DNA from 2 places in the Oceanobacillus sp. AG genome. Region 2 is predicted to be linked to the other one. Evidence: predicted binding sites of a transcription regulator. Region 2 holds the regulator's gene; the other holds the start of a gene.
The links. The regulator NrdR, encoded in region 2, represses ribonucleotide reductase genes. The targets are predictions, from matches to a motif close to AACACNATATATNGTGTT.

Region 1 (4,805 bases), on a different contig from region 2:
GGCGGAGCTTATACGGCGAGCAGAGGACTGCCGGATCTTGGTATCGTTACATCAACAGAGATAGCAGAACGGGCAAGGGATCTTGTCAGGGCAACGAATTTACCAGTACTCGTTGATATTGATACAGGGTTTGGCGGTGTATTAAACGTGGCACGCACAGCGCGGGAAATGGTGGAAGCAAATGTAGCTGCCGTTCAGATTGAAGACCAGCAGCTTCCCAAGAAATGTGGACATTTAAATGGAAAACAGCTCGTTACGACAGAGGAAATGGTACAAAAGATTAAAGCAATTAAAGAAGTTGCTCCTTCCTTAGTTGTCGTCGCCAGAACGGATGCACGGGCGGTGGAAGGACTAGATGCAGCAATCCGGCGCGCAGCAAGTTATGTTGAAGCTGGTGCCGATGCAATCTTCCCTGAAGCTTTACAAACGGATGAAGAATTCCGTCTGTTTGCTGAAAAAGTGGATGCCCCGTTGCTGGCGAATATGACGGAGTTTGGGAAGACACCATTTATTACTGCAGAAGAATTTCAGAATATGGGCTTCCGTATGGTCATTTATCCGGTAACTTCTTTGAGAGTAGCAGCAAAGGCATATGAACGGATCTTTACCCTAATCAAAGAGCAAGGCTCGCAAGCAGATGGTGTATTTAATATGCAGACGAGAAAAGAACTATACGAAACGATTTCTTATGATGACTTTGAAGAATTAGATCAGACGATTGCGAAGACAGTATTAGAAGACTAGTCTATTGAAAAAGATAGGTGCCAAAGAGGAATTTGCCTCCGCACCTATCTTTTTCAAATTAGTTAAAAATGCAGGGGACCGTGAGTAACCTCACAAAACTGTCAAATAGTCGTACTCTTTTCGACGCAATCTATATATAGTGATGGAAGTCACTTAGTGGTACAATATATTGTGTTAAGGTGAAGGTGGTTCATCAAGTTATGGATTAAAATGTCTAAAGGAGAGGGATTAATATGTTCCAAAGTACAATGGATATTGTTCAGAAATTCACATCACAGCAAGAGAATAAGCAAACAGATTATTTAAGACATGAAAATAGTAATTATGTCTATTCCTTACCACTTTTAAGGCACAATCTAACGAATCATGCAGAGGAAGAATTTTTATTTACACAAATTCTACCACCAAGAATGAAAGAGCTTTATGATGACGGTGTCGTTTATGTCCATGACAAACAGCTTGCCCCGTATTGTGTATCCATCAGTTGTATGGATATCGCGACAAAAGGAATTCCAACGCTTGCTAAAAACATGATTACTTCTAAACCAGCGAAGCGGATACCTACTTTACTCAGGCATTTCAGTAATGTTGTTACATTAGTATCCCAACAGGTTTCCGGTGCGGTGATGTTGGCACAGCTTTCTACCATTACAGCTTCTTATTTATTCGATGAAGAAAGCAGGGGCACTACGTATACTGATGAGGAATTAGCAGAACTGTTTCAAAGTCTGATTTGGGAGCTTAATATGCCGCTTCGGTCCGGAGCTCAGAGTAGTTTTTCAAATATTACGTTAGAGTTTGGGAAGCCGTCTGAGGAAATCAAGGATGAATACGTTGTAATCGGCGGAGAAGGAAGGAATATACAATATAAAGATATTCCAGAGGTTTACTTTGACCGAATGAACCGGGCAATTATTGAGGTAATGAGGAACGGAACAGGAAGCAATGGCATTCCATTTACCTTCCCATTATTAACGGTGCAAATTGATGATTACTTCAATTATGAAAATCCCGTGTTTATCGAACTATTGGATAAAATGTATCAATGGGGTGGTGTCTATTTCGAAAACTTTAAAACAAAGCCATTTGAAGATCCGTATTATAAAACTCTGAATCCGCTAATCCAGGCGAAAGATCCTGAAGTGAGCAGAAGTCTTTGCTGCAGACTGCAAATTAATTTAGAAACGCTCTCGAAAGCGGGAGGAGGCGTGTTCGGATCATCAACCGGTTCAACAGGCGCTGTCCAAGTACTGAATTTAAATATGAACCGAGTTCTTCTGGAATTCGGACATGATATGGAACTTGTGAAAGTGAAGATCCGTGAATATATGGAAGTCATGCAAGAAGCGCATATGGCAAAAAGAAAATGGATAGAAGCGAACAAAGAATTATATCCTACTTTCTTTGCTTATAATAAAGATTTAAAAAACTATTTTAACGTGTTTGCCCTTACAGGTATGAATGAAGGATTAATTAACTTAGGATATCAAGACGGGATGAAAGATAAAGCTGGCAAAATGGTTGCTCATGCTATTATGCAATATATGACCGAGATTGTAAATGAATTCATTGTACGCGATAAAGTTGCCTGCGGGATTGAATATGCACCAGCTGAAAATGCAGCGATTAAATTAGCCCGCCATGACCTGAAATGGGGAAAAGCAAACGAGCGGGAAGTGTTTGTACAAGGTGAAGGAGAGAATCCATATTTGACGAGCGGTTGTATGACGCCATTTTCGGAAGAGGATTTTCTGGAACAGTTGGAGAATAGCGCTGAATTTCAAGGATATGCAACCTCTGGAAGTGTTTTACACCACTTCTTGGAAGCGAAGGTAAAACCGGAAAGTTTGGCGAAATATTTGGATAAAATCTTTGAGAAGCCGATCAATTATATTACATTAACACCGACGATTACTTCTTGCATGGAGTGTGGCCAAAGAATCGTTGCGGAAGATGCAAAAAATATAGATCAGTGTCCGGTCTGCGATTCTGAAGATATTGCGACCTTCAGCAGAGTGATCGGGTATTTGAAAATGATCTCAAGAAACAGGATCCACGTCGATGAGAAGGGCTATTATGAAGGAAAATATAATTTCTGGTCTAAAGCAAGAAGGCATGATTGGACCATTAGAAAAAGATTGAAAGAAGATGCGTTAAAGGAGGTTGTTCGTCGTTAATACACGGTGAACATATGATAATGAAACTATATAATACCTTTATTCGCACATTTACCGATTTGCCTGATCATACGGCTTTATTGATTCATTCTTTATCTGGTTGTCCACTCCATTGTTTCGGGTGTCATAATTATGATGAAATCGTTGCAAACACACCGAAAGAATATAAAACGCTAGATGATCTTTATGACTATTTAAAGAAAAGTGGTTTTCTGTTTGATGCAATTATGTTCAGCGGTGGGGAATTCCTCATTAACCCATTGGACAAGGTTTGCGATTTATTGAGGCAAGTAAGAAATCTTTTTGATGGGAAAATCATCGTAACGACAAGCGGTATTTATTATAATAAGTTACGGACTTTATATGACAAGCAGCTTGTTGATGGTATCCATATCGATATGAAGTTGCCGTATCACGCATTGGACACTGAAAAAGATGCACAAATTTATAATGACATTATGGGAATCACGCCGAGTGAAAAACTTGTGGACCAATTAATCGCTAGTGTTGACGCGGTTATTGAACATAATTCGGTGTTGGATCAAGTTCGGACCGTTCGTTATCCTTTGCTGGATGATGCATTTTTTACAGAGATAAGACATTTTGTTGAAGAGAGAAAAGCTTATTATGATAGTATTGTACCTTATTACCTGAATGAATTTATTTATCCGGAAAATTAGTGGAACAGGTCTAGCTTCTTTAGCTATTTGGATAAGGAATAAGACAGAACCCCTCCTGAGTTGGATTAGGCTCAAGAGGGGTTCATTATTTACTTAAATTTGCTTCATTCTATTTGGGTTAGAGGTTATTGTCTATACCCCATTGTATTAAGCGTGTAAAACTTCTGGGTCGTGATCCGTCTTTCTTAACCAATGCAGTATATGTTTTACTAAAAATTCGTTTGCGTAACTGTTTTTCTTTATTGCTGTTACGATCTCCCGTTCAAATTCCGTCATCGGACTTACCGGATATTCTCCGCAAATATCAATTCCGCTTATCTTCCGGTATTTCATAATTTCTTTAACGATAATAAGAAGTTGCCGTAATCGCATATTTCCGTGGTCCCAAGCAGTAATTGCTTCTTTTCTGTCTAATACATCTTTATCTATGCTGATGTAGACGAGATCAGTGGAAATTTCTTTTAAAATCGAATGAAGCGCCTTTTTAAAGTTTAAGCGAAGAAAGTGTTTTGTATAAAGCATCACTTTTCCGTACATTGAAGGCGGGATATATTTTTCCCCTTCCTCACTTATCCCGATTATTAATACTTTCATTAAATTAGGGAGGCGTTCCAACGATTCCAGAACCCAGGAACCGCAAGAAATCAAGTCTTCACTAGGACTTTTCAGTGTATCTGTATGGTGATCGAACAATACTAATGTGAAGGGTTGTTGGATTTTCGAAAGCAGGATGTAGGAGATATAATGATAATTTCCATTTCCGATGAAGGTTACTTTGTTTGTGTCGCCTATTTTTCTAGCGATGTTCCTCAACGTGTCCCGTTCACAAAATAAGTTCGTGCTAGGGACGGATTGCAAGTTAATCCGGTGAACATGCTGATCTTTAAGAAAAGATTGTTTTTCGTATGTCTGGTCGAAATCAAGTACGGTGATATTATTTAGCATCTATTATTTATCTTCTCCTTTTTAGTGAAAAAAGTCACAATTAAATATTGAATCGTATATGTACTATTATAACATTAAGATTATTTTCAGCATTAATTCCCCTTTTTCATCTTGAAAAATAATATATTAGACTTTTGCCTATTGTCAGTTGACTGATTAGGTGCTATAATCAATTCAATTTCTAAACCTGAGTAAATTGGTGTGAATACTAGTATATTAATTTGCGCACTTGAAAGGTGGATATTGATGATAAAAGTAT
Region 2 (4,805 bases):
TGCTCTTTCACTAATTAAGGCGCTCTAATCGCCGTTCAGTTGCCCGGTGGACGGATGCTTTCCGCGGGCACAGCTGGAGCCTCCTCGGGCTACCGCCCTGCGGGGTCTCCAGACTCGTGCTTTTCCCGCAGGAGTCACCGTCCATCGGGCAACTGAACTGGTAAGATGATTATTATTGAAAGCATTTATTCTAGTCCCATGTCACGATAGAAATTATATCTGTGGAATAATAAAGAGTGATATAAATTGGGCTTTTCCTGGGAGCAGTCCAGACACCTCGAGACTCCTGCAGGAGGATAGGCTTGGTGAGACCCCGCAGGGCGCCAGCCCGAGGAGGCTCACCAGCCGCCTGCGGAAAGCGAGAGGTGTCTGGACTGCGGACCTCCAGAAGAGAGTTACAGATACTTACGCTGTATGAAAGCAAATGGTTCGGCGGGTTTGATTTTAGGGGGTGTATAAGTAAGATAATTAAATGCAAAAAACTCCCTTCTAGTATTAAGTCCGGTTTCTACTAGAAGGAAGTTCATTATTTTCTGCGGTTATAGCCCTGAACATGCATGATGTCACTTACTTGTTGGATTCGTTCAATGATTCTTGCGGCCTTTAGTGTTTCAACACCTGTTCGCGTTGTTGCAAGATGTGTTTGCAGTTGTTCCAAATTGTAATTAGACGTGAAAAAGACAGGAAGTCCTTCCATCATCCGGTATTGCAGAATGGAACTTAAAATTTCATCCCGAAACCATGCGGAATGCATTTCAGCACCTATATCATCTAGCATGAGAATATCCGTCGTTTTAAATAGATCCATCTTCTCGTTGACGGAATCATCTTTCAATGATGCTTTCATTTCTCTTACGAATTCCGGCATATAAATAATCGTTGATGATATATTGTATTTTTTCAATTCATTCGCAAGAGCTCCTAGCAGGAAGGTTTTCCCTACACCGAAGATTCCATGTAAGTATATTCCCTTCTTCGGAATCTCATGTTTTGCTTGTTCCAGGAAGTCGAATATCTTTAGGAGCACTTGCGTCCTGGATGAATCATTATCAATATCGGAAAATCTCGCTTGCAAAATCTCTTTTGGCATATATAGACTTTGAATTAATTTATTCTGCTCCTGTTCCTTTTCAGCGAGTAATCTGCTATGGCATTTCTCATAACGGATATGAATTTCATCCCCTGTCACTTGCAGAATAGGCGAATATCCTTGAATCATGTTTTTACATTCACCAAAGGAAGCACAGTGATCGCATTGCTTTGATTGGGATTTGAACTCATATAGTTTAATCAGGTTTTTATCAATCTCTTCTTGCCCCAATTCCGGGTGAATAGCGAGGAATTCTTTGATTTCTGGATCTTGAAGCAACTCTTGTTTCATTTTTTGATAATTTTCTTTAAAACTTTCGCTTTTGTTCATCCACGCTTTTAAGTTCGATTGTATTGGTTTCACTAAAATCACCCTTTTAAAGACTGGTTTAATTTCCTTCTGAATATTGTTGCAGCAACTTTGCGACCTTCCATTGCTCCTTGTTCATTGCAGGGGATTCTTTCTCTTCTTTTTTCTCTTTATGTTTCCCTGACTTATACCAATCTGGAACAATATCATTATTTGACGCACGCCCGTAATTACCTTGATGATTCCGCTCCCGCTTTGCCTTCGCTTCTTCATAACTGGCCTTTTCCTTCTTCGCAAATTCCATAGCTTCTCTCGCTGTCTGTAATTTCGCCCGAGACCAGTGACTTGCAATCTTCTCGAGATAAGCTCTGGACAATTTCATGTTTGTCTGCAATAGCACATAATGGATGAGAACATTCATAACAGCTGGCGGAAGCCCTTGATTCGTCATCACATCGCTGATCAGCTTCAGATCTTGAGCGGAAGCAGAACTTCCACTTGATAAATCTTCCAGTAATTGTTTCGGCGTAATTGTTTCTAACTCACGAATTAATAAATCTTCTCTTGTAAGTGGCTTTTCCGGTTCTTCCGCTTTGATTACTTGCTTATTAAGTTCTTTCTTTTCCACAAGACGGATTGGCTGACTATTGCTTTTTGCTCGATAAATGTCATGGCAAGCTTGTTTAAATTCTTCCCTGTCGAGATAATTCTCCTCATTTAATGACCAAATAACGGCTTTATCGATCTCAAAGCTTTCCAATTCATAGAGAATGAGCATATGAGCAATCAACTTACGGTTTTCTTTCGTCAGAACACGATAAACAGGGATCATCCGTTGCTTCAGCATCTGTTCCAGCCACTGGAAGTCTACTGTCCCGTCTTCCTCAACGGCTACTGCTTCATCTTCATGAACAGTCACTTGAACCATTCCTTCTTTAGGGGTAGTCTGAAATACTTCCTGGAAATCTGCAGTAATATTCTCGCCAGCTTCCGGTACACTGTCTTTTGCGAAAAGATCTTTTAGCTGGTTGAATTTCTGCTCACCAAGGTGATGATAAAGCAGGGATGAACACATTGCTTCTTCAAAGAAACTTTTTGAATCAAACGGACATTGCAAGTTATACGTGTAAATTGTAAACTCGTCCATTTCTTGTTTAAACGTACGTAATAAGCCGATAGCTTCCAGCTTTAAACGGGCATCATAAATTCTATCTAGTGGCAGCATCATGTAATTCATTAACGTATGATGTGTTTGCGGTATTCCTTCTTCCTGCAAGGATACTTCATTCGTTAGGGTTAAATAAAGCATAAGTGCCTCTGTACCAATAAGCGGTTGGTACAAATGTGTTAATGATTGCAGATAATCAACTGGTAATGCTTTATCCATTCGAACAAAATAACCATCAACAGGTAATAGCTGTCCTATGCTTTTCACTGGATATTCACCCTTTTTATTCTTCCTTTTCCGCTTCATCTTGTTCTTCCACATTAATCAATTCTTTCAATTCATCTAGAAAAACAGTAACATCTTTGAATTGACGATAGACAGAAGCAAAGCGAACATAGGCCACTTCATCAACCTTAGAGAGTCTTTCCATCACCATTTCCCCGATTAATTCCGAGTCCACTTCTGATGAACCAAGATTCCTCAGTCCTTTTTCAACCTCAAGAGCAATCTCTTCCATCGTTTCAACCGGAACTGGTCGTTTCTCACAGGCACGGATTAATCCGCGGGTCAGCTTATCCCGAGAAAATTCTTGACGCATACCGTCTTTTTTAACGACGATTAATGGAACTTCCTCCATCCGTTCAAATGTTGTGAAACGCTGACCACATCGTTCACATTCTCTTCGGCGCCGAATCGCTCTTCCGTCTTCTATCGGACGGGAATCGGTTACTTTTGTATTTTTATAATTACAGTTTGAACAACGCAACTTCGCTCACCTCTCTACCTTCAAACAAGTTTCATTTATTAGGATAGAAGCCTACACTTCTAAATGTAAAAAATAATATATCCTTTATTTTAACATGTTTCCGTAAAATCTTCTATTCGATTAAAATCCGGACATGGCTAGCCCTGGATACCTAAGTTATCACAGCATTTTTATTATCACGCATGAACGGTCTGTATTACCCCCACATCTAAACAGGAGGGAAGCCCAATATGTGAAGGTGGGGGGTATACAGTCCGTAAATACCTGATTCGGTTCAACTAACATTCAGTGGGAAGGGAAGGAATTTCCCACTGAATGAAGTTTCACTTTATAGTTTCTTATACAATAAAAAGATGCATCTTCGTTCGGCTGCCCCCGGAACGGAAAATGCATCTTTATAGCAATTTGATTTATCAGGCATTAACGGTCTGTAATACCCCCACTGAATGAGTTTCACTTTATGAAATTTTAGCAGTTTGTTTGTACAATAGTGATTCACCAACTAGTTTCGCCAAATCAAGGACGCGTGCAGAGTAGCCCCATTCATTATCATACCAAGCAAGGACTTTAATCTTTTTATCCTCCATTACAATCGTTGATAATCCGTCAACGATAGCTGATGAATCGGTAGTTGTAAAGTCGATTGACACAAGCGGATCCTCCGTATAGCTAATGATACCGTTATAGTCCCTTGCAGCCGCTTCTTTAAAGGCACGATTCACTTCTTCCACCGTAACGCTTTCTTCTACATCAACAACTAGGTCAACGAGTGATACGTCTGGAGTTGGAACACGTAAAGCCATTCCATGCAATTTACCATTCAAATGTGGTAATACTTCGCCAAGTGCTTTCGCGGCTCCTGTAGAAGTTGGAATAATGGATTGTGTACAGCCACGGGCACGGCGAAGGTCTTTATGTGGATTATCCAAGTTCTTCTGATCGTTTGTGAATGCATGGACTGTAGTCATTAATCCGTTAACAATTTTGAAACGGTCATCAAGGACTTTTACGACTGGTGCTAAACAGTTAGTTGTACATGATGCGTTTGATACAATATGGTGGATATCTCCGTTATATTCCTCATCATTTACACCGATAACGATAGTTTTATCGATTTCTTTACCAGGTGCCGTAATGACAACTTTTTTCGCACCTGCCTGAAGATGTAATCCTGCTGTTTCATTTGTCTTAAACTTCCCTGTTGCTTCAATAACAACATCTATATCAAGTTCATTCCAAGGCAACTTATCCGGCTCCCTGGAACTGACAAGCTTAACTTCTTTACCGTTAATTTGCAGCGCATTGTCAAGCGCTTTCACTTCCCCTTCAAAAATACCATGAACACTATCATATTTAATTAAATGCGCTAACGTTTCGGGCGGGTAGCTTGCATTGACTGCTACAACTTCAAATTGTTCATCCACCATAGCCTGGCGGAACACCATTCTCCCGATACGTCCAAACCCATTAAT

Region 1: a site for NrdR is predicted at 903-920, ahead of nrdD (anaerobic ribonucleoside-triphosphate reductase). Genes of this name have one in related genera too.

What each region holds. Positions count from the first base shown of each region.
Region 1 is NZ_WOWT01000014.1:92,855-97,659, forward strand. Features, by position in the region: gene prpB (methylisocitrate lyase) at 1-744, shown strand, start outside; gene nrdD (anaerobic ribonucleoside-triphosphate reductase) at 978-2,921, shown strand; gene GN217_RS09350 (4Fe-4S cluster-binding domain-containing protein) at 2,936-3,601, shown strand; gene GN217_RS09355 (arginase family protein) at 3,749-4,546, opposite strand; gene GN217_RS09360 (amino acid ABC transporter ATP-binding protein) at 4,793-4,805, shown strand, end outside.
Region 2 is NZ_WOWT01000033.1:11,197-16,001, reverse strand. Features, by position in the region: gene dnaI (primosomal protein DnaI) at 527-1,453, opposite strand; gene GN217_RS15640 (replication initiation and membrane attachment family protein) at 1,479-2,834, opposite strand; gene nrdR (transcriptional regulator NrdR) at 2,851-3,333, opposite strand; gene GN217_RS15630 (glyceraldehyde-3-phosphate dehydrogenase) at 3,792-4,805, opposite strand, start outside.